3 regions of the Sulfurovum sp. TSL1 genome follow, and region 2 is predicted to be linked to each of the others. Evidence: riboswitches for the same ligand, from Rfam matches in the RefSeq annotation. Region 2 holds a riboswitch; each other region holds the start of a gene.
What was found. A riboswitch is a leader RNA that binds a small molecule or an ion and turns the genes downstream of it on or off. The one in region 2 is predicted to bind cyclic di-GMP.

Region 1 (10,147 bases), 270 kb from region 2:
AATAAAGCTGAAATCATGCTGGGATGGTTAAATGCAATTACCTATAAGAATGGGTGCATACCATTATTGAATGACAGTAGTAATAAAATTGCTCCTACTACCAATGAACTGAATCACTATGCATCTCAATTAAAAGTCAAAATTAAAAATATAAAGCTTCAAGAGAGTGGATATAGAATGGTATCTAATAATAGATATGAGTGTATTATCGATGTTGGCAATATCGGTCCAGATTATATTCCTGGCCATGCCCATGCAGATACGTTTAATTTTGAATTATATATAGATAAAACCCCCTTTATAGTTGATATAGGTGTTTCAACCTATGAGACTAACAATAGACGTTTATTTGAGCGTTCAACAGTTTCCCACAATACGGTTGAAATAGCTGGCTGTAGTCAAAGTGAAGTGTGGGGTGGATTTAGAGTAGCCGAACGGGCTTTCATTACTCAACTTGATGAAAGAGACAACAGAGTTAGAGCAATGCATAATGGTTATGAAAAAAGATTGAATGCTTTACATGAGAGAGAATTCATTTTTGAAAATAATAGTATAAATATCATTGACAAAATTATTTCGGAACATGAACAAAAGGCTGTTGCAAGGATACATTTTCATCCTGATGTAGATGAAAGTATGATAAAGCAGTATATACAGTTTAAGAACTCTGAATACAGCATTAATATATATCAATATGCTCCCGAGTTTAACGTGCTAATTGATGCCAAAGTATTGGAAATTCCGTTTACAACAAAACTTGAAATGAGGGTTGTACTATGAAGATTTTATTTATAACAGATAATTTTATCCCAGAAGTTAATGCTCCCGCTACACGCACAGTAGAACATTGTAAAGAGTGGATAAAGGAAGGTGTAGAGATCACGATTATTACCTGTGCACCTAACTTTCCACATGGCAAGATTTATGAAGGGTATAAGAACAAACTTTATCAAAAAGAGACAATAGATGGTATAGAGGTAATCAGGGTATGGAGTTATATGGCTGCTAATAGTGGTTTTATTAAAAGAGTATCTGATTATTTTAGTTTTGCTTTGATGGCATTTTTTGTAGGTTTGTTTCAGAAGTATGATATTGTCATTGCTACATCACCACAGTTTTTTACTACATGGTCAGCATGGGGGATATCTAAGATACGGAGAAAACCATGGGTTTTTGAGTTAAGAGATCTTTGGCCAGAGTCTATCAGGACTGTAGGTGCCATGAAAAACAAGGCTGCACTTGATTGGCTGGAGAAAATAGAACTGGGACTTTATAAAGATGCTGACAAAATCATAGCAGTAACTGAAGCTTTTAAAAGTAATCTAATACAGCGTGGAATAGACCCAGATAAAATTGGAGTCATTACGAATGGTTCAAATATCGATCTTTTTTCTCCTCGTAAAAAAGATGATATTCTATTGAAATCATTGGATTTGGAAAATAAGTTTATTTTCGGTTATATTGGAACCCATGGAATGGCGCATAGTTTAGACTTTATTGTGCAGTCACTTTCTAAGATTGATGATGAAGATATTCATTTTTTATTTATCGGAGATGGATCTATGAAAAATAAGATCATGGATATGGCGTTAGAATTGTCATTAACCAATATTACCTTTTTAAATCCTATCGCTAAAGATGAAGTGCCTGGATATTTATCGATCATAGATGTTTCACTGGCTCCTTTGATAAAATCGGATACATTTAAAACAGTCATTCCTTCTAAAATATTTGAAGCATCAGCTATGTGTAAACCTACTCTTTTAGGCGTAGAAGGACAAGCCCAGGAGATTCTGGAAAAATATCACGCTGGCCTTTGTTTCCTGCCTGAAGATGAAGAAGATTTTCTGAAAAAAGTTTTACTTTTGAAGAATGACTCAAAACTGTACAGTGATTTGGTAAATGGGTGTGGGGCTTTAGCTCAAGACTATGATAGAAAAAAACTGGCTAAGAGAATGCTAGAAATTTTAAAGACTCATGTATAGTGGTTTAGAAGATGTACTGACCAAGGATTTTGTTTCATCAGTGTAGGTATGTACCTGCCATCATAGACTGGTACATACTTGAATTCAGATATAAATGCTCTAATTAGCTGTCGGTACTGAAATATTAATAACATCATAATAAGGACTAGCAGTAGTTGGAGCAGCCCCCTTAAGTGTTATATTTCTTGGAGTTGTATAATGATCTGTTGTAAATGTGAGATCTTCCTGGTTGGCATCAGTAGCATTAGCATAGTTAAATGTATTTGACATAGTGGTACCACTGCCAAGTGAACCAGACATGCCCCCTGCATTAATCACAACGTTATTATTTAGTGTTGAATTAGTGAATGCATTAAATGATGCCCAGTTTTTAGCACCGTGGATGATATTTCCTTCAACTGTTAAGTTGTTAGAATCCCAAAGTACCAAGTCAAAATCAATAATATCCCATAGTATGTTGTTTGATATGCTTGAATCGCTCAGACCGTAAGCAAATCCTTTTGAATCACCTGCACCTATAGCTCTTGCAGAATCAAAGATATAGTTGTTCTCTATTGTAAGGTTTTCTACACCATAATGGATAGTTATTGCATCACCCCAACTGCTAAGCGAAGAACCTGTTTTATCAGATACTCTATAACCCCAAATATAGTTATTAGTGATAATGATTTTATTGTTCGCATCGTCTGAACCTGCTTTTAGGTCAATACCATTCTCAGCATAAGCGTAGTTTCCATTTGGTGTAAGACTACCGCTACCGTTAGTATAAATATCAGGTGTAATATAGATATGGTTACTATCAATAATAGTTCCATCATAACCTGTTGGCACAGGAATGCTTGCGGCCCAATCTTTCCATCTTCTAATAAGCTGAATACTGTCACTAATATTTTTAAACTCATTTTGTATTATTTTGGTGTTGTATATATAAGTATCATTCTCCCAACTTATATCATTTTGAAAGAATATTCCTACTCCATCAGCTTTTCTACCGGCAAGAGATTGTTCTGCTATCCTACTCTTTTGTATAGTATTGTTGTCTGATCTATGATAAATGGTAATAGCATATGTATTAAAATTTTTAATATGCATACGGTTAATTATATTGTATTGGGATTGCCCCTTTATATCCATTGCTGTACTTGCTGTGGTGTTAAGTGTTGACATCCTGTCAATTGTCCAGTAGTTGGCTCCCGATAGATTGATCTGTACGTTTGCCTGTTGCGAGTCAGATAGTGAAGCAGGGTGTGCAGTATTACCATTATCTAAAAGTATGTATCTTCTTGCATTAGGTGTACCATCAGCTGTCAGGGTAACACTACCATAGTTTCCTGGTTTGACACAAAAAATTCTTTTACTGCTATCGTTTATTGTACCCCAGTCAGCATTACTGCTAATAAATTGTACTTCCGGATCATTTGCATTACATGCAGGGAGGTTAATTGGTTCAAGGTAAGGATTACTTGTGTCCATAGTAGGTGTAGGATCAGATACTGTAGTAGGATCAGATACTGTAGTAGGATCAGTCACTGTCGATATGGTTCCTGACACAGGAGTTAACTTATCTCCTTCCAATGTAAAATCTGCCATCAGCATTGCAAGCGAGGCAGTTGAGAGTAAAAATATTTTTTTCATAATTCAATCCTTGTTTTAATTAATTTTTATAGGCTAATAATGTCGCCTGCAGCATCTACTATTATTTTACCAGAATATATGGCATAAGTTTTTGTATCAGAGTCATATACTTGTAATGTGAACGCTTCTCCAGGTATCACTTCAATGTCAAATTCACCATTCTCATTGGTAGCAAGATCGGTTCTGATCCAGTTGTCACTAATAGCATCTACTTTTAGGTTTGGAATCGCATTTTGATTAATGTCGATGATACGATCGGTATATATAGTGTAATCGGTGTAAGCATCTTCTGTTTCTATAGATGAAGTTCCACTTCCTCCACCACAACCGGTGAATAAAGTGACAAGCATAGCCATAAAGACGGTCAGTGTTTTTTTGTATACGTACATTTTTGTATTACCTTTTTTGTTATAAATATGATAAAAGCGTCTTATGAAACATTTGAGAATGTACTTTGAAAGTACATTCTTTCAAAACGGAGTATTTAGGCAGCCCGGCCATCTCATACATTGAGGTCCTGGGCTTTCCGTCCTTGCTTCACAACAAGTTTGGCTTTTTCAAGTGTTCAAATTGTAGTATAAGAGTGTTACCCATATATTACTTATTCATTTTTTAATTATAAGCTGGAATTATCAATAGTTTCACCCGGAGCCACAGCGGATATCATACCGTTGTATGTAGCACCATATTTATCATCATAGTGATATGCTCTCAATGTGAATGCTTGACCTGGTATCACTTCAATTTCAAATACTCCATTCTCATCTGTGCTAAGATCGGTACTGATCCAGTTGTCACCAATAGCATGTACCCTTAGATTTTTTACAGGTGTACCATCTGTATATAGGATACGATCAGTATAGATACCCGAAGCATCTTCAATAGGTTGGCTCAGACTCCATGTTCCCGGATGGGAAACTGTACCTTCATATGTTCCATCTGCTAGACGAGTGGCATATCCTTCTTCGATCCAGGTACCTTGCTCATAATCATAGAACCATAAAGGAATACTCTCAGCTGGTGCACCAGTTGCCTCAAATATTAAAGTTATATCATCAGCTACACTTAATGCATTGCCTGATTCATCTGTAAGGTCTATCACAGTAAACCCATAAGAGATGAATGGAACGATATTCCCATAGTTATCTTCTCCTTTATACTCTCCAGGAAATACTATTTCACTGCCTTTTTCTGTACTGTTACGATATGATAATCCGGCAGTCACTTGCCCTATATAAGGACTTCCATCATGATTGATATAAACTCCGGAAGGTATCACGATATGGGCTCCTGAAACTAGAGTCTGGCTATCATAAGTCCACTGGCTAATATATTTATCTATTTCAACAGTGGTGTAATTTGGGGATAGATCGGTTATTTGAATATTCGTACTATTTGTATAATAACCTTCTGCACTGAACATGACAGAAGCTTTATCGCTTACAGCGATATTCATCAGTATATAATCACCTTGAGAATCAGTGGTAGTGACACAGCCACCTATATTGACTTGAACACCTACTAATCCTGTTCCAGTATCTTTATCCGTAACATGACCTTCAATTTTTGCATCACCCTCTATACAGACAGCTTGAGTCTCTTCAACGATTGGTTCTGTTACGATCGGATCAGTTATAACCGGTTCTGTGACAGTTGGCGCCGCTTCGGTTACGATTGGTTCTGTTGACACAGGATCGGTTACTGTTGGTTCTGTTGCGTTTGTGTCAGTTGGTGCAGGTTCAGTTATGATCGGATCAGTTGGCACTGGGTCCGTTACGATCGGTTGGTTACTTGCGGCAAGTGTTGTAAAAGTCATATCATTACTTACAACGGGTCTGCCTTTCTCATCTTCGGAGACTATTCTATAGTGATATTCTGTATTTGCCTGTAAATTGTATAAGGTAACAGTACCTTCTTCTTGTACTGAAACTACTGAACCATACTTATTACTTGTACCATACTCTACTGATTTTGTAGTATACCCATAAGGATTCCACTCGATGGTGGCAGAATCTTCTGTAGTAATGGCACTGACATCAATCTTCACTACTTTTGCTGTAGAGGTTGTAGTGAGATCAGTTGAAGTTGAATCTGTTGTAGTCGCTGTTCCTTCACCGCCACAACCTGCAAGCAATGTTGCAAAAGACAGTATAAGTACATTTTGTTTGATATTGTTAAGTCTGAACATTCGTTTATATTCCTTCTTTGTATGAACGTGTATTGTTGTGAAGAAAATATATTGAAAAGTAGGGGAGGGAAATCTTCTATGAAGAATGGAATATACCAATATGCATGTAGCATTACTCTGTTGTGCTCAACAAAGGCAACTAGGCTATCTCATGATTATTATGAGATCCTTGGCTTTCCGTCCCTACTTCACAATAGGTTTGGCTTTTCTCACTAACTTGATGGGAATTATATTGAAAGAGGATTACCTCAATATTACCCACATGTCTGAATTTTTATTAAGATTAGGATGATAAACTTTATATAAAAGTTATAATTTATGAAGAGTCATCGTTTGAGATACGATAGTTCTAAATAAATGCAACCCAGCTATCTTTTTTTCAAAAGACCTGAAGCTTTCCGTCCCTGCTTCACAACAGGTTTGGCCTAATACTTTTATTACTATGACTTATGGTTTAGTAGTACCTTAAGTCATAGTCATACCGGAATAATACACACTTAAACTGAAAAGAATATAAAATTAAAATATATGTTTATGATCAATTTTTTTGATGAAGTATATATTAGAGTTTTTGTTTTATGAGATTCAAATTGAGAGTGAGTGATATCTAAAAGAAGTAAAATACGGAGCAGCACAGATGGCTTCTCCGTATAGAACGTTTATTCTATGCAAAGAAGATTACTTGATGAATCTTCTTCTAAACGGATAGAAAAGTCCCAATGCGATCATCAGTAAGAACACCATATCGAAGTGCTTACTGTCAGGGTTGTATGTACAACCACCGCCACCACCGTCGCTAATAATTGGAACTGTTGTATCCACCACAAATTCAGTTACTGATAATGGAGCTGAAGAGTTGTTTGCTTCATCTGTTACAGTGATCGTACAATCGCCGTATATCCCGTCTGCAAGTGTATCAAATGTAATTGTATTATTACCAGCTGTTGCTTCTGTTGCAGCAGAGCTACAAGATCCACCATAAGTGATAGTTCCAGCTTCATCTGAAGAGAAAGTATAGTCTGGGGTATTATCATCTGTAGGTGATGTCACCGCGGTTACTTCTGCAAGGGTAGGGGCAGTGACATCTGGTACAGTCGTATCCACCACAAATTCAGTTACTGATAATGGAGCTGAAGAGTTGTTTGCTTCATCTGTTACAGTGATCGTACAATCGCCGTATACCCCGTCTGCAAGTGTATCAAATGTAATTGTATTATTACCAGCTGTTGCTTCTGTTGCAGCAGAGCTACAAGATCCACCATAAGTGATAGTTCCAGCTTCATCTGAAGAGAAAGTATAGTCTGGGGTATTATCATCTGTAGGTGATGTCACCGCGGTTACTTCTGCAAGGGTAGGGGCAGTGACATCTGGTACAGTCGTATCCACCACAAATTCAGTTACTGATAATGGAGCTGAAGAGTTGTTTGCTTCATCTGTTACAGTGATCGTACAATCGCCGTATACCCCGTCTGCAAGTGTATCAAATGTAATTGTATTATTACCAGCTGTTGCTTCTGTTGCAGCAGAGCTACAAGATCCACCATAAGTGATAGTTCCAGCTTCATCTGAAGAGAAAGTATAGTCTGGGGTATTATCATCTGTAGGTGTTGGTACTGGTGTTACTTCTGCTAAATTTGGCTGTAATCCCATTTCATAATGCTGTTGAATCAGTCCTGCATCAATTGCAGCAGTATAAACAGTTATCTCATCCAGATTACCTGTATACGATAAACTAGCGGAATCATTTAGTGAACCAAAGTGCACATCTGAACTAGCATGTAGGTCACTTACTGCTGATCTGGTTAAATTAAAATCAAATTGACCATCGATATATACCTTTACCTCAGGCTCGGTAAGAACAAATGCTATGTGATGCCATACATCATCAGTGACGTTTGTTTGACTATTCCCCACAACATTGTCTGCAGGGGCACTTTTATCATTAGCTACGGCAACTCTAACATGTCCTGGAGCATCCGTTCCATTTATTCCAATATACCATAAGATACCCAAAGTATTAGCGCGTCCTATCATAACTCTATTACTCATTGGGACCATCTGTGACTTCATCCAGAATTCTATGGTGATATTAGCATCTTGATCCCACTCAAAGCTTGTTGTATTATTGACATCGATTCTATCAAGCTCAGCAGCATCAAAATATTGTGCACCATTAATTTGACCTACACTAGGAGTAGGACAATGTGAAGTTGCACATGTTCCATCAGCAGCACCAATAGAATCAACATAAATTTCACTACTAGTGTCATTCTCATCCAGTTTCCAATGGTTAACCGGATCTGCGGCAAATAGTGATAGTGACAGCATTACAGGTGCCACTAGAAGCATTCCTAACATCTTTTTTAACAAATTGACTTTATTACTACGCATAATGTTCTCCTGTTATTAAACATATGTTTAGAAACCAATATAGCCCCTTCCATTATTAAAGTTTAATATAAAAAGAGACTTGAGGTAATCAGCACTCCTTGTTATTAAGTTTTAGCTTAATATTTCGCTAACATTTAAAGTATACTACAAAATAAAATATAAATCAAACTATATTTATTTTACAAATATTATAAAAAAATATATTTTTATAGTATGATTAGGAATGAACAGAATATGAAAATAACCTAAAGGATACATTTATGGATATTTCATTATTAAGCAGTATTTTTTTAACTTCTCTGGCAGGTATGGTCCTACTCAAGATGTTTGCTAAGTATGTTGGGCTAATAGATATCCCCAATGAAAGAAGTGTACACAAGAAACCTATACCAAGAGGTGCAGGGGTTGCTTTTGTTCTGGCTGTACTGATTCCCTTACTACTCTTTGATCTTGAGCATTTTAAAACATACTATTATATTTATGCAGCTATCGGATTAGTGTTTATAGCAGGGATATGGGATGATCTAAAAAATATTTCACCAAAAGTAAAATTCATCTTTATCTTTTTATCTTCACTCATATTATATCTCAATGATGTTGCAATATATAATTTAGGAACGTATTTCGGTTATAAAATGATCTTACCGGCATGGCTGGTGTTCCCTTTTACTTTTTTTGCCATAGCGGGGTACACCAATGCCTTGAATTTAATGGATGGTTTAGACGGATTGGCTGCATCGATCTCTATCGTGATCCTTGTTACTTTTTTGGCCATAGGTTTAGTTCATGGTGATGAATTTATCATTTTATTATCGTCATGCTTTATCGTAACACTTCTTGCATTTTTGTTGTTTAACTGGAACCCTGCAAAGGTATTTATGGGTGATAGCGGTTCACTCTCATTAGGTATGGTGATAGCTATTTTAGGTATACAATCAACACAGTACATTACGCCTATATCTATTTTGTTTATTGTTGCACTGCCTGTCTTAGATACATTTATCGTAATAATACGGCGTATGCAACGTCACATATCACCATTCCATGCAGATAAAAACCATATGCACCATTTTTTGTTCAATGTAAAAGGAGATATCGGCTATACGGTCATCATCTTGACAATGATGCAAATGATATTTTCCATTATAGGGTATCAGGTAAGCCAGGCAAGTGATTTTCTTTCTCTGATCCTGTTTATGTTGTTGTTCTCTATCTATTTAAATTTATTTGATCAACGGTTGAAAAGACGCCATTGATGCAGACTTTAAACGTCGAGGCATAGTTAAAATCTCATTTTCATAAGAAGAGAAAATGTCTCTTCTTATATTCATACTTTCATCTTTATATCTGATCGAAAAAAGGGAGTGGAGCTCAGTAATAATAGATTTTAAATGTATGAGATAAAAAATGTATTATATTATTTATTCCCATAGCTATAGCCGGATCCATATCCATATCCATATGAGCTTGAAGATGCATCGACGGAATTGATCACTAAACCGATATGTTTAAGATCATGTTTTTTTACTAGATTATTTAAGTCTGTAACAAATGATTTCTTCGCATAATTTTCTCTGAAAACGATCAGACTCATATCTGCATATTGCATAAGATGCATAGTATCTGATACTAGTCCCATAGGAGCACTATCGATAAAAATATAATCATATTCTTCTTTTAACACCTCTATTAACTCATCTAATTTATCGGTGAGAATAAGTTCTGAGGGATTAGGTGGAGTAGGACCTGAGGAAATGATGTCTAAATTTTTATATTCAGTGGGTTGAATGATCTCTCCAATCCTACTTCTACCACTCAAATAGGTACTTATCCCGGCACTGTTAGGCACATTAAAATAATGATGAAGCGTAGGTTTTCTCAAGTCTAAATTGACAAGAATTGTTTTCATGTTTGCCATTTGAAAAATGGCACCTAAATTCGCTACTAT
Region 2 (10,147 bases):
GGGGCTTTACAGGCATTGACCGAGATACTGACAAGAGTAGGTGCGAACATCGTTCAGATAGGGTATGACAGAACCTCTATAGATCTGGAATTCGGTGATGCACATGTCTCTGTCTCCTTGGAAACCAAAGGTGTGGAGCATCAGGAACAGATAAGAGAGCAACTCAAAGAGGGTGGGTTTTCTTTTAAAGAAGAACATTAATGATAGCGATAGATCTAGGTTCAAATACTTTACGTGTATTGGAGTATGAGTGTAGCACAGGCAGACATACAGCTGAATTTGAAAAGGTCGTGAAGACGGCAGATGGTCTGGCTCAGTATGGGGTGATCAATGACGAGGCTGTAAAAAAGGTCATCTCAGCCATACAGGAAGCACAAGAGCAGATCGATTTTTCCTCATCTTTGGTAAGAGCCGTGACAACGGAAGCTGTACGCAGAGCAGTGAACTCGGATGAAGTGCTTTCCCGGATCAAAAAAGAGACAGGTGTGCACTTTGATATCATCTCCGGTGAAGAAGAAGCAAGACTCACTCTACTCGCGGTAAGACACAGACTCTCCACATTACAGGATACTTCGGAGAGCTTTGTACTGATTGATATAGGTGGAGGTTCTACCGAACTTATCTTCCATTATGGAGATGAAACGGTTTCTAAAAGTTTTCCTTTAGGGATCGTGACCATTGCACAAACCTATGAAACGTTGGAAAAAATAGAGAAAGTCCTTCCTAAAGAGATGGCTGAGATGCAACGATTTTGTGAGAATCTTTATCATAGTAAAAGCAAGGTCAATGCTTTCGTAGCCACAGCCGGGACACCTACGACCGTTGCAGCCATGAAACTCGGACAAAATTATGAAACCTATGATGCATCAAAGATCAACGGTACTTCTCTTGCAATAGAGGAGTTGGATTTTTACTTGAAAGAATTACTCTCCATGCCATTTGAAGAGAGAGAGATCGCTGTAGGTACGGGACGTTCTGATCTCATAGCAGCAGGTATCCTTATCTACAAACAACTCTTCAGATTATTGGGGTTTGAAAGCTGTATCGTGATAGATGATGGCTTACGCGAGGGAGTGGCCATAGAAGCTTGCGGGCATCAGGCCCATTAAACTCTAATCTTTTTTAGATATAATCAAAAAAAATTTAAATGGAGTGTAGACCATGCAGATGAGTGGTGCACAAATGGTGTGTGAAGCGATTATCGCTGAGGGTGTTAAGACCGTATTTGGTTACCCGGGCGGTGCGATCATGCACGTTTATGATGAAATTTACAAACAAGAAGGGTTTGAGCATATCTTGAACCGTCACGAACAGGCAGCTGTTCATGCAGCAGATGGTTATGCAAGAGCTACAGGTGAAGTGGGTGTTGCGATGGTAACCAGTGGACCAGGATTTACAAACGCCGTCACTGGACTGGCTACAGCTTATATGGATTCAATTCCTATGGTCGTGATCTCCGGGCAGGTGCCTTTGTCGCTTATCGGTACAGATGGGTTTCAAGAGATAGATGCTGTAGGTATATCCAGACCCTGTACAAAACATAACTTTTTGGTACGTTCATTGGAAGAACTGCCTCGTTTGTTGAAAGAAGCATTTTATATTGCGCGTTCTGGACGACCGGGACCGGTGCTTATCGACATTCCTAAAGATATTACTGTAGATATCGGTGAGTTTGTCTACCCTGATTCTGTCAATATTCCTACGTATAAACCGACATACAAAGGAAACAAAAAGCAGATAGAAAAAGCTGTAGAAGCGATGAAAAAAGCAAAAAAACCTTTGCTTTACATCGGGGGTGGTGTGGTACTTTCAAACGCGAGTGATCTTGTACGTAAGCTGGCAGAAAAAACGCAGATCCCTACCGTTGAAACATTGATGGCAAGAGGTGTAATGGGTGCCAAAAATCCATTGCTTCTTGGTATGCTGGGGATGCATGGGAATTATGCATCCAATATGGCAATGTCAGAGACAGACCTGGTGATCTCTCTTGGTGCGAGATTTGATGACAGGGTAACAGGTAAACTTTCCGAGTTTGCAAAATATGCAGATATTATTCATGTAGACATTGATGCAGCGAATATCGGTAAACTTGTGGATGTTGACTATCCTATCGTAGGTGATGTCAGTCAGGTTCTTGAAGAGATGTTACCGCTTCTTGATGGAATAGATACAGACAGATTCCAGGCATGGAGAGAGATATTGAAGCGTTATGATGAGCTGCACCCTCAATCTTATGTTGATTCTGATGAGGTCATCAAGCCGCAATGGGCTATAGAACGTATCGGTGAACTGGTAGGTGAAAATGCCATCATCACTTCAGATGTCGGGCAACACCAAATGTGGGCAGCGCAGCATTATCCGTTCGATAGACCACGCCAGTGGATCAATTCCGGTGGATTGGGAACGATGGGCTTTGGTTTCCCTGCAGCCATCGGTGCAAAAAGAGCCTTCCCCGATAAAACGGTTATCAATATCACAGGTGACGGTTCGATCCTGATGAATATGCAAGAACTGGTGACGGCGGCAGAGTACAAAATACCGGTCATCAATCTTATACTCAATAACCACTTCCTGGGAATGGTTAGACAGTGGCAGACGTTCTTCTATGAAAAGCGCTACTCCGAGACAGACTTGACATTCCAACCGAACTGGAAAGCACTGGCTGAGGCGTGTGGCGGAATAGGGTATGACGTGACTACCAAAGAAGAGTTTGATGCAGCGATCAAAGATGCAATAGCACAAGATAAGGTGTGTTTCATGAATGTTGCCGTGAACCGTTTTGAAGATGTACTTCCTATGGTACCGGCCGGCGGTGCACTCTTCAATATGATGTTACCGCAAAAAGGAGAGAAATAATGGAAAATTCTATGAATGAAAGACGTGTTATTTCTGTTATCGTATTGAATGAAAGTTCTGTTCTTGCACGTGTCACATCACTTTTTGCAGCACGTGGCTATAACATCGCATCACTCACTGTGGCACCCATACCAGACAGTGATATGTCACATATTACGATCGAAACGAACGGTTCTACTAAAGTGATGGAACAGATCACCAAGCAACTGCATAAGCTCATACCCGTCTATAAGGTGATCGAGCATGAAGAGATGGTTGAAAAAGAGATGGTCTTGGTGAAGTTCCCTATTACCGAGCACTTAAGTGACATCGGAGCATTATGTGCCGCATATAACGGTGGTATCGCAAATGTGGGTAAAGAGATGATCATTGCCATGGTTGCAGATGAACCTATACGTATACAGCATTTTATAGAAGCAGCGCAGCGTTACAACCCTTATGAAGTTGTACGTGGCGGTGTTGTAGCTATAGAAAGATAGAAACCATTTTACTTCTGTCACTCTCCTTACAGGAAAGTGACATCTACTTTAAGTTAAAAGGACCACTTTATGACTTACCCACTCTCTCAGATCACAGCACATATCGGTGTAGATTTTCATGGTGAAGATATCACTATCGAAGGGATACATACCTTAAGTGAGGCGACTTCCACACAACTCAGTTTTTTTACAGACAGTAAATATGCTTCACAATTGGCAGAGACCAAGGCTGCTGCGGTGTTGATCGATGAAAAGCATGCAGGATTACTGCCTTCCGGAACGATCGCATTGATTACGGATGAGGCATATCTTAAACTGGCACTGGCCTCTAAGTTCTTTGCACATAAAATGGGGAGTGAGACATCACAGCCTGCTATGGGTAAAGGTTGCGATATAGATACAAGCGTCTCTTTTGGTAAGAATGTGACACTTGGAGATCATGTGACCATCTTACCGGGGTGTTATCTCGGAGACAATGTGACTGTTGGTTCAGGGACACTTCTGCATCCCAATGTGACCTTGTATCATCATACACAGATCGGCGCTGAGTGTATCATTCATAGCGGTACGGTGATCGGTTGTGACGGGTACGGATTTGCGCATACAAAGCTTGGTGAGCATGTGAAGATCTATCAGAATGGTAATGTGGTGGTAGAAGATAATGTAGAGATCGGTGCAAACTGTGCCATAGACAGAGCCGTATTTGGTACCACCTATATACGTAAAGGTACCAAACTGGATAATCTGATACAGATCGCACATAACTGTGATGTAGGAGAGCATACACTTTGTGCTGCACAAGTGGGTCTTGCAGGTTCGACGACGTTAGGCAGAAATGTGGTCATGGGCGGACAGAGTGCCACTGCAGGACACTTGAAAGTGGGTGCTTTTGCAACCATTGCAGGAAAAGGTGGTGTCACCAAATCTCTTGAAGGTGGTAAGACCTATGCAGGGTTTCCTGCTATTGATCATAAAATGTGGTTGCGTTTGCAGGCCAAAATGATGGGTTTGCTCAAAGGTAAAAAATAGTTAAGTCATTGTACTATAATCATTGATATCAAAATTTAAAGGAGTATAGATGAGCGGAACAGTCACAAAAATAGATGAAATGGGTTTGAGTGGTACAAAAGATGGGAAGATCACAGTGACCACAGTAAAAGAACCGTATGGTCCAAAGAGTGAAAGTGTAGCAAGTATCGGTATTTCACTGCAGGCAGGTGCTGAAGAACCGGACTGGAAAGTGCATATTCCTAAAGCAAATATCGATGCAGTGATCGAAGCATTGCAGGAAGCAAAAAAAGCGTTATAGTATTGTATATACTTTTTGGTTAATGGGTTAGGCCCATTAACTACATTTCATCATTCTTCATGACCTTGTATTTGTCGAAAGCTCTTTGCATGAGGTCTTTATCAGGGATCTTTCTTCCTGCAATATATCCGATGACATTGCCGTCATCATCCAATTTAGGCTTGATCCATACAACAACATTGTAATATTTGCCTTCACTTGTCATATTTTTGACAAACCCTTCCCAATAGTTTCCACCTTTGATGGTTTCCCATAACCCTTTAAATGCAGCTTTTGGCATATCTGGGTGTCTGTTTATACTGTGTGGAGATCCGATGAGTTCTTCTTTTGTATAACCGGTAAGTTCACGAAATTTACGGTTGGCATAAGTGATGATACCTGCCGGGTCTGTTTCTGTGATCATCACACCACCGTCAAACGGCACTTCTACATCTACCGGATCTGGTTTTGTGATTTCTTTTCCGTTAATAGTGTTTTTAATTGTTTTTCCCATTTTCTCTCCATAAACAATAGATAGGTTGCATTAAAAGTCTTATTAGGACAAAAGGAAGTACAAATGCAGATCAAATACATTTGGCAGTCTGGCAATCTACATTGAGACCCATCACTTTCTGTCCTCACTTCACAATGAGTTTAGCCTTAGATATTATACCTAACATAGTATCTATCTATAGCTTATATGGACATAATAGACTACTTTGTGACTCAGATTTAATCATATTTTCTTCATACTTTGCTACAATTACAGAATTATGATAAAGGGGCGTTTTTTGTCTATTACAGAAACAATCAAATCACTTTTACAAGAGCGTATACTCGTCATCGATGGCGCAATGGGTACACAGATACAAGACCTTAAAGTTCCTTCCGAAGCATGGATAGATGATAAAGGTGTGGATCAAGAGGGATGTAATGAACTGCTTAACCATAGTGCACCGGAACTTATAGAGCGTATCCATAAGCGTTATGCTATGGCAGGTGCTGACCTACTTAAGACGAACACATTTGGTACGATGCCTTGGGTACTGGATGAGTATCAGATGGGTGAACGTGCCTATGAACTTTCTAAAAAAGGTGCTCAGATAGTAAAGAAGATCTGTAACGAATACGGTACAGAGAAGTCACCGAAGTTTGTCTTGGGTTCGATAGGACCGGGCACAAAGCTTCCTTCTCTAGGGCATATCCATTATGATGAAATGTATGAAGGGTATAAATGTGTTGCACTTGGACTTATAGATGGCGGATGTGATGTTTTTCTTTTGGAAACCTGTCAGGATCCTCTGCAGATCAAAGCTGCATTGCATGCATGTCAGGATGCAAATGAAGAGAGAGATGTGCAGCTTCCTATTATGGTATCCGTTACGATCGAACTGAGTGGAACTATGCTTATAGGTACCAATGTTGAGACGATCGTTACAATACTTGAACCGTTTGATATCTTATCACTTGGATTTAACTGCGGTACGGGGCCAGACCAGGTAAAAAAACACCTTAAAACACTCTCTGAACTTTGTGCGATACCTATCTCAGTGCATGCGAATGCAGGCTTGCCCCAGAACCGTGGGGGGTATACCTTCTATCCTATGGGACCGGATGAATTTACTGAAAAACAATTGGAATTTACAAGGTACGCCGGTGTAAGCTTTTTAGGTGGATGTTGCGGAACAACACCACAGCATATCCAGGCACTCAAAAAAGCAGTTGAAGTGATAGTCCCTAAAAAACCTACAGGTAGTATCAAGCCAAGTGTCGCTTCTTTGTTCAATAGTGTAGAGTTGTTCCAGGAACCGGCACCACTGCTCATAGGGGAGCGTTCAAATGCGACAGGATCAAAAGCATTCAGAGAGCTTATTTTGGCCAGTGACTATGAAGGTACACTGACCGTAGGTCAGGCACAGGTACGTGATGGGGCACATATGCTTGATGTCAACGTGGAGTTTGCAGGACGTGACGGGGCCAAGGATATGAGGGCGGTCATGGAGCTCTATAACCAGAAGATACCGCTTCCTCTTATGCCGGATGCAACACGACCCAATACGATAGAAGAGGGGCTGAAGTGTATCGGTGGAAAGCCTATCATCAACTCCACGAACCTCGAAGATGGAGAAGAGAACTTTGCAACCTACTGTAAATTGGCCAAAAAGTTTGGGGCTGTACTTGTCTGCCTTGTGATCGATGAAGAGGGGATGGCAAGGAGCAAAGAGAAGAAAGTAGCGGTGGCTAAACGCATGTATGAACTTGCCGTGAACAAATATGGACTGAAACCTCAAAACATTATGTTCGATATGTTGGCCTTTACAGTGGGTACAGGTGAAGAAGAAGACAGATTGGCTGGAAAGAATGCCTATGAAGCTATCAAAGAGATACATGAGATCTATCCTGAGGTAGGTTCCACGCTTGGCCTTTCAAACATCTCATTCGGTTTGGAAAAGCATGCGAGGTTCTACCTCAATTCAGTCTTTTTGCATCATTGTGTACAGGCAGGTATGACCTCTGTGATCATCAATGTGAAACACATTATTCCCCTGGCCAAAATGACGGCAGAAGACATTGCGATTTGTGAAGAGTTGCTTTTTACACCGGATGAGAAATCATTGTTTAAATTCATCGACCATTTTGCAGATGCTGTGGTAGAAGATGAGGGTGCAGATGAAGCTTATGAGGCTATGAGTCATGAAGAGAAGATTAAAAAACTTCTTATGGATGGTGACAAAGAAAGGATGCTGCCGCTTGTGGAGGAGGCACGTCACGAGATACACCCCGATGTGATAGTCAATGAGATCCTTATTGATGCGATGAAAGTGGTGGGTGAACTCTTTGGTTCAGGACAGATGCAGCTTCCTTTTGTACTGCAGAGTGCCGAAACGATGAAAGCAACGGTAGACTACCTCAATCCTTATTTGACCAAACAGGAAAAAGAGACGGATACCACACTGGTCATCGGTACGGTCAAAGGGGATGTTCATGATGTGGGTAAAAACCTTGTGGACATTATCCTTTCGAACAACGGATTTAAAGTGGTCAATGTGGGCATCAAAACGGAACTGCAGGAGTATCTCGACATTGTAGAGAAACAATCGATACAGGCCATAGGAATGAGCGGTCTTCTAGTGAAGTCCACAGCGGTGATGAAAGAGAATCTTGAAACGATGGCCGAGATGGGTATGGAAATTCCGGTACTCTTAGGCGGGGCAGCACTCACACGCTCTTTTGTCGATGATTTCTGTAGACCTATCTACAAAGGCCCTATATTCTACTGTCGTGATGCATTTGACGGGGTGATCGCGATGAGCCGTATAGAGAAGTTCAATGAAGATAATTCCGTAGGGTTGGACACGCGTCTGGCCGGAGATATGGAAGAGCGTCAGGAAAAAGTAAAAAAAGAGGTGGTGATACCACCGTTCGAAGAGATAGAGATGCCTGAGAAAGTGGAGATACCCACACCGCCATTCTGGGGAAGAAGAGTACTTCAAAAGGGGGACTTGGATCTCTCTGTGATCTACGAGTGGATCAATACGCGTTCTGTCTTTAAGATGCACTGGGGCTATAAGAGTAAAGGTATGGATAAAGAAGTCTATCAAAAGCTCATAGATGAGACGGTCTATCCTGCTTTTGAACGTTTGAAAAAAGAGTTTATCGAAAAAGACCTGTTCGAGCCGACGATCATCTACGGATATTATCCTTGCAGGAGCGAGGATCAGGAATTGTACTTGTTCGATGAGAGTGAAGGGTGGAATGTCGATGCAAATGCCAACCGAGAGCCTTTGGACAAGGTCATCGGCAGGGCAGTCACCAAGTTCTCTTTCCCAAGACAGGGAAGGAAGCCGCACCGTGCACTTTCTGACTTTTTCAGACATGACAGACATGATGTCATCGCTCTGACCTGTGTCAGTGCCGGAGCCAAGTTCAGTGCCTATGAAAAAGAGCTTTACGATGCAGGAAAATACCTGGAGTATAATATGGTACACGGGCTCTCTGTTGAACTTGCTGAGGCATTGGCTGAAGTCGTGCACAAACAGATACGTTTGGATCTGAATATCACTGCCGAAGATGAAGGCAATACGTTACGTGATGTACGTATGAACCGTTACCAGGGTGCGAGATACTCGTTCGGGTACCCGGCATGTCCTGACCTTGAACAGAGTAGAGAGTTGTTTGATATGTTAAAACCTGAAGAGTTCGGCATAGAACTCTCTGAGACATTCCAGATAGTCCCGGAACAGAGCACGACTGCACTGGTGGTACACCATAAAGGTGCAACCTATTATTCATTATAGGGTTTTAGGACTTTATTGTTTATGGGTTCAGCTCCTCTATTAGGTCCTGTTAAAAACGGACAGGTTTTACGCCCCTCCGTGGATCATATCTGAAATGATCCCTTTTTCATCTCTGCTCTCAGCAACAATGACCCCGATGATATGTAAAGGTACAAAGATCAGTACGGCATTGTAGACAAGTTCATGCAGCTCTTTGATGTCATGGGCCGTATCTTTAGTAAGAGAGAGTGCTTCATAAAAATGGATGGTCAATCCTGTAATGGCCATAAAGAGAAGGACAGCATAGAAAACGATATAACTTAGGGCGACCGTTTTTTTATAGAGCGTCTTTTCTTTGAAGTTCTGGTAGTTTGTTTTTCCACTTGGGGTAAAAAAGAGCAGTAGTCGCCATACGACTAAAACTGCGAGCGCATACCCTAAGATGATGTGCCACTCCCACATGGGTGCACGGATGGCGGTAGCAAGTGTTTTCGCCTGATCTGAGGTGACCTCAATGTTGATCTCTGAAAGTTTTTGTGTCAGAAGTTCAGAGTTCGTTCTCCAGCTTAAAAAGGTTTTGCGTAAAAATACAGTGCCTAACAGGCCCAAAATGACTGTTGCATGTACCCAGTGCCATATTCTAAAATCCAAACGCCATTTTTTCATTTTGTATCCTTTTGCGTAAATCTATAATCATAAGTATATTATAGTATCTTTAATGAAAATTCTATAGACTAATATCCATAGCGGAAGAGAAGGAGATCTAAAATGAAATTGGAAAAAGGAGTCTACAGACATTATAAAGGAAATCTTTATGAGGTCTTTATGACAGCACAACACTCAGAGACCAAGGAGTGGATGGTGGTCTATAAGGCATTATATGGAGATCAAGGAACATGGGTGCGTCCGTATGAGATGTTCATAGAAAAAGTTGAGGTAGAGGGGCTCTGCATACCCCGTTTTGAAAAGCTGGAAGATGAGGATTAGATCCCTTCCATTCTTCTCGCTTCAAAACTCACCAACTCTTTCCCGGAAAACCTGAAATGAAGTTCTATGGGGCGACAGCATACTTCACAGTCTTCTATATATTCACTTTCTTCCTCGGAATAGTCCAGTACCATGGAGATACGTTCCCAACAGTAGGGACAGGTAAAGAAATGTTCCATGCATACTCCCTGTTTTTTTATGTGATTTTACTATAATTTGGAAAAAAGAGTATATATGTCATCTATCATCGAACATTTTCA
Region 3 (10,147 bases), on a different contig from region 2:
TGCTCTATCACAGGTCCGACCCTGTCGCCATGCTGAAATCACTTTTTAAAGGACTCCATAAAGGCGGGGAACTCATTTTAGATACCTTTATGATAGACGGTGAAGGTGAGATGTGTCTGACACCCAGAGACCGTTATTCAAAAATACCGAATATCTATTTTGTCCCTACGGTCAATGCTTTAAAGAACTGGTGCTTCAGGGCAGGGTTTGAAACCGTTGAAGTGTTGGAGATCATGAAAACAGAACCTACTGAACAGAGAAAAACAGAATGGATAGAGACACAAAGCCTGGAAGATTTCCTGGACCCTGATGACCATACAAAGACCGTCGAGGGGTACCCTGCACCTAAAAGAGTCTACATAAAGGCAATGAAATCACTTTAAAACAGCTTAAAAAACTTCATTCTTAAAGTTAGTTTTATTTTTAAATAAGGTTGATTTAGCTATAAATACGCTAATAAAAGCAAAAAGTAGACAAAATTTAAGTTTTGTAGACTTTCTTACTGGATTGGAAAAGAATGAGAATATTAACGGTAGGTTTCAACGATGAGTACGTTAAAGAACTTGAAAAAGAGTTAGACAAATACTTTATTTGTATTGTTGACAATGCAAAAGATATGTATGATGCAACCAACTTTACAGACTTTAGACACTATGAGCTGGTTGTGATCGTGGATGAAGGTGTAAAGTTTTCACTTGAACGATATGTGAATGAAGTCAAAAAGAAAAAGAGTGAAACGAAGATCATGATCTTGACAAATAATGTCAAAGCACAATCTGCTTTCTTCTCTTTGGGTGTCGATGATGTGATCTATCAACACGGTGAATACCCTGATCTTATCGCGGCAAGAGTGTTGGCAAATATGAGACATCTGTTCGGTACACAGGTAAACATCGATAAACTTGTGATCGATATCGCAAACAAAAAGATCGAATATGACGAGAAGATCGTTTCTCTCAATGGCAAGACATTTGATATCCTGGCATACCTTGCACTTCGTAAACAACGTGTTTTTTCGAAAGATGAGATCATCAATGCTCTTTGGGAAGAGCCTGAGTATGTCAGTGATAACACGGTTGAAGTGGCGATCAATCAGATCAGAAAAAGACTGAAAAGCATTTTGGGTTTCCAAGTCATCCATACAGTACGAAGACGCGGGTACAAGTTCTCCTACTAGTTCCCGTTTTCATGAACGGAAATACCTTCTCGTTCCCACTCTCCCGAGTGGGAATGCATACTTCAATTTTCATATTTTAGAAATATTTCCTCCTATTTTAACTGTGACATTGTTTCCCCTTTCCTTTTTTTAGAAAAAACGAAACCATGACAGGGCACACTTCGTGTGATTAATAGATGATTTTTAGATATAATCTTCAAAAACTTTGAGGATCTATGATGCAACTGAATACCCATCTAAATATCAATACATCACTTTGCGGAAAAGTGACAAAGCTTCAGGAAAATTATGCAGAAGTACTGCTGCATACCACACGACAAATGGCGGCGGATATGCAGGGGTTGGTACATGGCGGTTTCATCTTCGGTGCAGCAGATTATGCAGCCATGTCTGCAGTGAATGATCCTTATGTGGTCCTGGGTGCTTCAAGTTCGAAGTTTATAGCACCTGTAAAGGTCGGTGACGCAGTCCTATGTAAAGCTTCGGTTGTCAATAGTCAAGGCAAGAAAGCCGAGGTAGAAGTAGAGGCATTTGTCAATGGAAAGTTAGTCTTTGAAGGCAGCTTTACAACATTTGTATTGCCTTCGCATGTCTTAGGCTAACAGAAGCTTATGCTATACTTCATTTTTTAAATACAATTCAAGGTAAATGACAATGAAAAAATTCTTTCTCTATGTGTTTCTGGCTCTGGCAATATTGGCTGCAATCTTTACATATATTCTTTACAGCGAAGGAGCATTTGAAACATATGAACCTGAACAAAAAAGTGATCTAAAACCTTTTATGAAGTGTGAAGCAGGAAAATGTGGTTCAGGAAAACCGGAAACGGCAGAAAAAAGTGATTTAAACCCTTCTATGAAGTGTGAGACAGGAAAATGCAGTGCAGGAAAATGCGGTGAGGGTCAATAGATCAGAGTAGAGGATCAAAGCGTCCTCTTTACCTGCTCTATCCAAAAAGGTATGACCCTTTGTTCTGCTTTGAGGGTCGTGCTCATCCCATGGCCGGGATAGATCGTATAATCGCCTTCTATCGTGAGCGCTTTTTCTAAACTCTTCACCATTGCTTCTCCGCTTGATGAAGGGAAATCCCATCTTCCAATACTCTGTTCAAAAAGAAAGTCCCCACTGAACCATACATCATCGATCTCTATGATGGAACAGCCAGGCGTATGCCCCGGAAAGTGACGGTATTTGATCTTTACCCCTTCAATGGTCAGTTCTTCATCACCTACGATGATATGGTCCGGTTCACTTGGAGGCGTACCTTGTTCAAGAGGATCGTCTGTAAGCATAAAAACATCCCCTTTGGGACAATAGATAGGAAGCCTCAGTTTCTCCTGGACCTCCGCATTTGACCATACATGGTCGAAGTGGCCATGGGTGTTAAGTATAGCGACGGGATTGGTGACATTGTCAAGAACCCACTGGGTCGCACCCATACCGGGGTCTATAATAAAATCTTTTCCCTCAACGGTTGCAATGTAACAGTTGGTCTGGTAAGCGCCCATAGGTTGTATTTTGATTTGCATGATATAATTCTCCTATGAATATATTTAGTCTATTAGAACGTGCCATTATGAGTGATGATATTCTTTTAAAAGAGGAGTTGACCGTTCAATGTTTGGCATATTGTACCCAAAATGAAATAAGGTGTGATGATGATTTTACGCCGCTATTATTTTCAAAACCCTCCTATGCCTCCAAATGTCACATTGTAGATCCCCGGGAGTTGCCTGCCAGAAAAGATTTTGAGAGTCAAGAGGGATTGGCTACATTGGTACATGCCATTGCACATATAGAGTATTCTGCCATCGATCTGGCATTGGATGCGGTCTATCGTTATCCTCAGATGCCCAGCGACTATAAAGTGGATTGGCTTGAAGTAGCCAGTGACGAGATACGGCACTTTCAAATGCTGCAGCGTCTGTTGGAAGAACTTGGATATACCTATGGGGATTTTCCTGTACACTGTGGACTGTTTGATGCGGCAGAGCATAGTGCAGAGAATATTTTGGACCGCATGGCGATCATTCCGCGTTACTATGAAGCATCAGGTCTGGATGTCAGTCCCCAGATCATTAAAAAACTGGACAACAAGCGTAAAAACCCCAATGTGAAAAAACTGATAGATGCGCTGCAACTCATTTATGATGAAGAGATAGACCATGTCTATAAGGGTGATAAATGGTTTAAATATCTTTGTAAAGAAGCAGGAAAGAAAGAAGGGAGCGAAGAAGAGGTCTATTTTGAGATACTTGAACGTTATAAATTGCTCTCGAAACACCGTCCCTATGTCAATGTGCAAGCAAGAAAAGAGGCAGGGTTCTCCTGTGCTGAGATCAAAAAACTGGGTGCGAAGGAGTGCTCTTGAGAGCATTTCTTGAAGCCATGTTCTTTGCACCAAGATGGTATCATTACCCTCTTATCCTGCTTCTGTTTCCTCTGTCTATTATCTATGGGGGCATCATGTCTCTGCGCAGAATGGTCATTTCCCCACAAGAGTTCGGCATCCCCATCATCTCTGTGGGGAATCTTATCGTTGGGGGGAGCGGAAAAACACCTTTTGTCATAGCACTTGCTTCAGGGCTTGAAGGTGCGGTGATCATCTCTCGGGGGTATGGCCGCAGAAGCAAAGGGCTGGTGGAGGTCAGCACTGAGGGGAAGATACTTGTCGATGTGACACAGAGCGGAGATGAACCTATGCTGATGGCACTGTCACTTCCTCATGCAAGTGTGATAGTCAGTGAAGACAGGGCTTTGGCCATCAAGTTAGCTAAAGAGAAAGGTGCCAAATGTATCATCCTGGATGATGGATTCAACCGTGTTGAGATCAAAAAGTTTGAAATTATCCTTGAGCCTGAACAGATCAAAAATTATCTTCCTTTCCCCTCAGGTGCGTTTAGGGAATTCTGGTTTAGTAAAAAGTATGCAGATATTGTGGCAAAAGAGGGAGAGGCATTTCATCGAAAAGTGGCATTTGAGAATCTTACACCCCAAATGGTACTGGTAACGGCTATATCAAATCCGCATAGACTTGATACCTATTTGCCCGAAGGAGTCGTCCATAAAGTCTATTTGGAAGACCATGCCTATTTTGAGGAAGAAAAACTCAAAATGCTCCTCTCTGACCATGAGGCCCAGAGCCTTCTTGTGACAGAAAAAGATGCAGTAAAAATGCAGGATTTTAAGTTACCTATCTCTGAAATGAAGTTAAAATTACAGATTCAAGAGACTATCTTCACTCAGGTAGATGAATATATAAAGGGATATCCAGAATGAAAAATAATATTAATGTTGTAAAAACGCTCCTTGATGCTTTACCGTTCATCAAAAAGTTTTCCAATGAAAAAATAGTCATTAAATATGGGGGGTCTGCCCAAACGAGTGATGCGCTCAAAGAGCAGTTTGCACAGGATATTGTACTTTTGCACCTTGTAGGGATGAAACCTATTATCGTACATGGCGGAGGTAAAAGTATTACAGATCTGCTTGCCAATTTAGGGGTAGATACGACATTCATAGATGGACAGCGGGTCACAACCAAAGAGGTAATGCGTATTGCAGAGATGGTATTGAGCGGTGAGATCAACAAAGAGATCGTCTCTTTGCTTGATAATCATGGGTCCAAAGCGATTGGAATCTCTGGAAAAGATGGCGGTTTTCTAAAGGGGATACCGAAAGATTTTGAAAAGTTCGGTTATACGGGTCTTATCGAACATGTCAATCCCGAGATCGTCAATAACATCATTGAAGACGGTGCGATACCTGTGATCGCCCCTATCGCAGGAAGCAGTACGATGGGACATCCCGGATTCAATATCAATGCGGATCTTGCAGCAAGCAAAATAGCCGTAGCCCTGCAAGCAAGAAAAGTACTTTTCCTCACAGACACGCCTGGTGTGTTGGATAAAGAGATGCAACTGATCACCAATCTGAGTATAGAAAAAACGGAAGCCCTCAAAGCAGATGGAACGATACACGGAGGTATGGTACCTAAAGTGGATGCCTGTATCGAAGCATTGCGTGGCGGAGTAAAAAAAGCACACATCATCGATGGCCGGGTAGAACACTCATTGCTCCTGGAGATTTTGACCAGTTCGGGTGTAGGGACCTGTATCGAACTCTAAGGTCGTACGATGGAAGTATCACCGGTAACAAAATGCAACAGTTAAAAATGCATTTAACACTAAAAAATAATAATTTTTTAAATTTTTTTAGAATTTAAGTTATTTTTCAAAGGTTAGTGTGTTATAATTATCTCATACGGTTATACTGTATTGAAAAAGCCAAGTTCATCGCGAGGTGGATACGGAAAGTTATGGGTCTCACGTAGATCGCCAGACTACCAATAGAGATATAAACTCATTCTATCTTTTAGAAAGTTTCATTTCTTCTATTACCTGAGTATTTTAGTGTTTGTTTGTCTCTATGATTTTATTAGTTGACATTCTTTTCCCTAAATCATTCTTCTCCTATTATCGTAGGGCAAATAGATACTAGATACTTAAGTTTACTTCATACCTGGATTCCCCCTAATTTCTTATAACCCTTAGCTTATTTAGCTATAATTATCATTCATATAAACAGTAGGATAATATAGATGCAATTTATTGAGACACGGGGAAATGACGGACAGAAACCTTCATCTGTACCATTTTCAGAAGCAATACTCAGCCCAAGTGCCAGTTTTGGTGGGCTATATGTACCCAAAGAACTCCCAATTTTAGATACAGAATTTTTAGAGGGACATCTCTCCAGCCATTATAAAACGCTGGCATTGGACTTTTTAGAAACATTTGGTATAGATATTGAAACAGAAGTACTGGTAGAAGCATTGAACAGATATGACGCTTTTGATGACCCTTCAAATCCTGTACCGCTTTCCCAGATCGAAGAGGACTGCTTTGTCTCTGAACTCTATCATGGGCCTACAAGAGCCTTTAAAGATATGGCCTTACAACCTTTCGGATATGTGTTAAGTAAATTGGCACAAAAAAGAGGTGAACATTACCTTATCATGGCAGCAACAAGTGGAGATACCGGTCCTGCTACTCTGGAGACATTTAAAGATCAGGAAGGTGTACAGGTAGCATGTCTTTACCCTGATGGCGGTACATCCGATGTGCAAAGACTTCAAATGGTCACGGAAGATGCTTCAAATCTGAAAGTGATCGGTGTGAAAGGTAATTTTGACGATACGCAAAATACGCTCAAAGATCTACTCGCCTCTGAAGACTTTAAGGCAGAATTGGAAGAGAGGCATATCAAACTTTCAGCAGCGAATTCTGTAAACTTTGGACGTATCATCTTCCAGATCATTTACCATCTCCACTCCTACCTGGAGTTGGTACGTAAAAAAAGCATTCAAATGGGTGAAAAGATCTATCTGGTTGTTCCGAGCGGTAACTTCGGTAATGCATTAGGTGCCTATTATGCCAAAAAAGCAGGTTTGCCGATAGAAAAGATCCTTATCTCATCCAATATCAATAACATTCTGACAGATTGGATCACCAAGGGTACCTATGATCTTACGACACGTACATTGATACAGACAGAATCACCTGCTATGGATATTTTGAAAAGTTCAAATGTCGAACGTATTATGTTTGACAAATTCGGTGCAGCACGTACCAAAGAACTGATGGAAGGATTGGCTAAAGACGGCAAGTATCAGCTGACTGCAGATGAACTTGCGTTGCTACGTGAAGATTTTGATGCCTCTTTCTCAGATGATGAAGAGTGTGAAGCTGTGGTAGGTGAATATGCAAAAAAAGGGTATATTATGGACCCGCATACAGCCACATGTATCAGAGCGTATAGAACTTTGAGAGAAAAAGATCTTAAAACAGTGGTTTACTCGACTGCGGAATGGACCAAGTTCAGCCCGTCCGTTTCAAAATCACTGGGACATGAAGTCAAAGATGATGTTGAAGCATTAAAATGGGTGAGTGCACATGCAAATGTATCCGTACCGCCTATGATACATGGGTTGTTCGAGAAACCTGTCATCCATTCGGTCATCGTTGAAAAAGAATCCATTAAAGGAGAGATGTTAAACTTTTTATAGTTTAGCATAACGTAATGTCCAGAAATCACTTGAGGTTTTTTTTATTATCCTATTTATGTTTGGAAACAGCCACTGCAAAGTCAGTGATAGATTGCAGGGTTATCACCGGCGGTATCGCTGAGTGTAACCCTTACGGGGCAAAATTTCTTAAAGCCAAAGAGATCGTGTATGATCTGAACAGACAAAAATTGATCAGGGCAAAAACGTTACCTGTGCCTGAAAAAAAGCGTTTTCTCAAAGTGGTTTCCGTAGAGGATATGATAGAACGGCATGTAAAAGTGCAAGAGTCTGTGCGTTTTAAAGGAAGTGAAAAAGCACCCATAAAGTATACAATGGAAGAGCCCATCGCTCAAGTCCTACTCGATGATAAGATAGAAGAGATAGAGACTTATGAAGCCCCTCCCCGCATAGAAAGAGAACTTTTAGAAACAATCGTACCTGAAGTACCAGAAAGACCCCAAATTATTTACGGTAAGTACAGGGTTGTAAGGGGCGATGCTCTGAGTAAGATCGCAAAGAAGTTTGGGTTAAAAACACAAGAGATTGCAAAAATGAACGGTATCAGGATCGGCTCTCCTTTGCGTGTCGGACAGAAACTAAAGCTCCCTTTTGAACAAAAGAGGATCGATGCAGTCTCTTCTGGCAATTACTTTATCAGGGAGGGAGATACGATCATTTCCATTGCCAAAAAGTTCAATCTTGAACCTGAAGACTTGATGGAATTTAATAAGATCAAACGCAGTGCGATCATACATGCAGGTAAAATGATAAGGCTTCCGCTTCCTCATATACTGGCGCATATAAAAACAGAGAAAAGGCTTCGTGTCACGGCAACTGCGTATACGTCACATGTAGGTCAGACAGACCGTACACCTTTCCTGGCAGCATGGAATAACCGTCTGCGTCCAGGCATGAAGATCATTGCAGTCTCTAGAGATATGATAAAAAAATATGGCATGCGCAATGGGACCAAAGTGCGTATCGGCGGATTACCAGGTTACTACACCGTACGCGACAAAATGAATAAACGCTACCAAAAACGTATCGATATCTATATGGGACTCGATAAAAGAAGAGCACTGCACTGGGGAAGACGCAGTGTCATGGTCTACTGGTAATTAAAGAGACTCGAAAATTTCCAAAACTTCCAGATATCTGTCACTTTTCTCTTCATACACCTTCTCAAGTACACTCAGTTCATCACTCAGCGCAGTCAAACCTTTTTCCTGGTAACACTCCGGATCCTGTAAACAGGCATTAAGCGCAGCTATCTGTTGCTCCAGAGCTTCGATCTCATCGGGTAAGGTATCATAATCCCTTTGTTCTTTATAGCTCAGTTTTGTCTGTTTTTTGGTACCGACCGGCACCTCTTTTTTTGCAGATGTTTTGACCTCTTGTTCGAGCGCATCAAGCTCTTTCATCTCTTTTTCTATCTCCAGGTACTCGGTATAGGTCTGATAAGACTCTTCAACCACACCATTTCCTTTAAAGATAAAGAGTTTCGAGGCTATCTTGTCTATGAAGTAACGGTCATGTGAGACAAAGAGTATGGCACCAGGAAAGTTGATGAGCTTTTCTTCCAGGATATTAATGGTCTGGATATCGAGATCATTGGTAGGTTCATCGAGGATGAGACAATCTACTTTTTTAGTCAGGAGCAATGCCAGTGCCACACGATTTTTCTCTCCGCCAGAGAGCATACCGACTTTTTTAGCCAGGAACTCTTTAGGGAAAAGAAACGATTTTAGATAGCCGTAGACGTGAAGATTGGCCCCCTGTACTTCTATATGGTCTCCCCCGTCGGGACAGAAGGTCTCAATGAGTGTTTTTTCATCGTCAAGCATCTCTCTGTGCTGGTCAAAATAACCTATGGAAAAGTCTCCCTGCTTGATGAGACCGCTCTGGGGTTTGATCCGACCAAGCATAAGTTTGAGTAGGGTCGACTTACCTGCACCGTTGATACCGACAATGGCTATTTTGTCTTTCTGAAGGATACGTGTACTAAAGTGTTCTATGAGTTTTTTCCCCGGAACCGAGTAGGAGATGTTCTCCAGTTCAAAAAGCATCTTTTTTCGTGATACCCCTTCATCACGGTTAAAATGTTTTTTTTCACGTTCAAGCTCTACCATCATCTTTCGGATGAGCGTAGGGTTCTTCTTCGCTTCATCACGCAGCTCAAAGACACGTTTTTTACGTCCCTGATTACGTTTTTCTCTGGCCCTTACACCTTTTGAGAGCCAGGCTTCCTCCTGTTTAAGCAGTCTGAGGAGGTTCTCGTGCCCTTTTTTCAAAGCATGCATCCGTGCTTCTTTTTGTTCGAGGTAGTTCATGTAACCCCCGGTATAGCTCACAAGCTGCTGGTTATCGACTTCTACCACACGCGTGGCTACAGTGTCGATGAAATGTCTGTCATGTGAGATAAAGAGCAGGGTGAAATTTCCTTTGAGAAGCATCTCTTCCAAGAACTCGACCATATAGACATCAAGGTGGTTGGTCGGCTCGTCAAGAAGCAGTACATCGGGTTTTTTGAGTATAAGGGATGCCAGGGCTACACGGCGCTGTTCACCTCCGGAAAGGGAGATTACAGGACGGTCTTCGTAGGCTTTGAGCTGAAACTCCTGCATGATACGTTCTATCTTGTCATCAAGGTTCCAGGCATTATGATGGTCCAGAAAAGAGGAGACTTTCTCCAGTTGTGCGAGGAGCTCTTCATTTTCAAAGTCTTCGGCCACTTTGAGACTCAGTGCATCATACGCCTCTTTGGCTTCTTTGAGTTCAGTCAGTTCATTGAATATCGCTTCTCTGACGGAAAGACCAGGGTCGAAGTGAGGCTGCTGCGCAAGCATCTCTACCTGTATCGCGCTGTTCACCACTCTTTTACCCTCAGTGGGTTCCTCTTCTCC

Region 1: linked by a shared signal. The riboswitch ahead of LDM98_RS04465 (hypothetical protein) and the one ahead of LDM98_RS05760 (PAS domain-containing protein) in region 2 are both predicted to bind cyclic di-GMP.
Region 3: linked by a shared signal. The riboswitch ahead of thrC (threonine synthase) and the one ahead of LDM98_RS05760 (PAS domain-containing protein) in region 2 are both predicted to bind cyclic di-GMP.

The regions. Positions count from the first base shown of each region.
Region 1 covers NZ_BPFI01000001.1:901,154-911,300, reverse strand. The annotation lists gene LDM98_RS04480 (alginate lyase family protein) at 1-780, shown strand, start outside; gene LDM98_RS04475 (glycosyltransferase family 4 protein) at 777-1,985, shown strand; gene LDM98_RS04470 (right-handed parallel beta-helix repeat-containing protein) at 2,085-3,620, opposite strand; gene LDM98_RS04465 (hypothetical protein) at 3,647-4,009, opposite strand; cyclic di-GMP riboswitch class I at 4,105-4,183, opposite strand; gene LDM98_RS04460 (carboxypeptidase regulatory-like domain-containing protein) at 4,237-5,808, opposite strand; cyclic di-GMP riboswitch class I at 5,940-6,022, opposite strand; cyclic di-GMP riboswitch class I at 6,164-6,243, opposite strand; gene LDM98_RS04455 (LamG-like jellyroll fold domain-containing protein) at 6,487-8,199, opposite strand; gene LDM98_RS04450 (MraY family glycosyltransferase) at 8,460-9,455, shown strand; gene LDM98_RS04445 (polysaccharide biosynthesis tyrosine autokinase) at 9,617-10,147, opposite strand, start outside.
Region 2 covers NZ_BPFI01000001.1:1,170,742-1,180,888, reverse strand. The annotation lists gene ilvA (threonine ammonia-lyase) at 1-201, shown strand, start outside; gene LDM98_RS05785 (phosphatase) at 201-1,109, shown strand; gene LDM98_RS05780 (acetolactate synthase large subunit) at 1,162-2,856, shown strand; gene ilvN (acetolactate synthase small subunit) at 2,856-3,335, shown strand; gene lpxD (UDP-3-O-(3-hydroxymyristoyl)glucosamine N-acyltransferase) at 3,405-4,364, shown strand; gene LDM98_RS05765 (hypothetical protein) at 4,414-4,644, shown strand; gene LDM98_RS05760 (PAS domain-containing protein) at 4,685-5,137, opposite strand; cyclic di-GMP riboswitch class I at 5,217-5,292, opposite strand; gene metH (methionine synthase) at 5,415-8,921, shown strand; gene LDM98_RS05750 (cytochrome b/b6 domain-containing protein) at 8,988-9,566, opposite strand; gene LDM98_RS05745 (DUF1653 domain-containing protein) at 9,669-9,887, shown strand; gene LDM98_RS05740 (CPXCG motif-containing cysteine-rich protein) at 9,884-10,066, opposite strand; gene LDM98_RS05735 (M20/M25/M40 family metallo-hydrolase) at 10,122-10,147, shown strand, end outside.
Region 3 covers NZ_BPFI01000004.1:57,268-67,414, forward strand. The annotation lists gene cmoB (tRNA 5-methoxyuridine(34)/uridine 5-oxyacetic acid(34) synthase CmoB) at 1-383, shown strand, start outside; gene LDM98_RS11415 (winged helix-turn-helix domain-containing protein) at 518-1,177, shown strand; gene LDM98_RS11420 (hotdog domain-containing protein) at 1,396-1,779, shown strand; gene LDM98_RS11425 (hypothetical protein) at 1,832-2,086, shown strand; gene LDM98_RS11430 (MBL fold metallo-hydrolase) at 2,101-2,706, opposite strand; gene LDM98_RS11435 (ferritin-like domain-containing protein) at 2,721-3,548, shown strand; gene LDM98_RS11440 (tetraacyldisaccharide 4'-kinase) at 3,539-4,456, shown strand; gene argB (acetylglutamate kinase) at 4,453-5,304, shown strand; cyclic di-GMP riboswitch class I at 5,453-5,527, shown strand; gene thrC (threonine synthase) at 5,778-7,244, shown strand; gene LDM98_RS11455 (LysM peptidoglycan-binding domain-containing protein) at 7,304-8,362, shown strand; gene abc-f (ribosomal protection-like ABC-F family protein) at 8,363-10,147, opposite strand, start outside.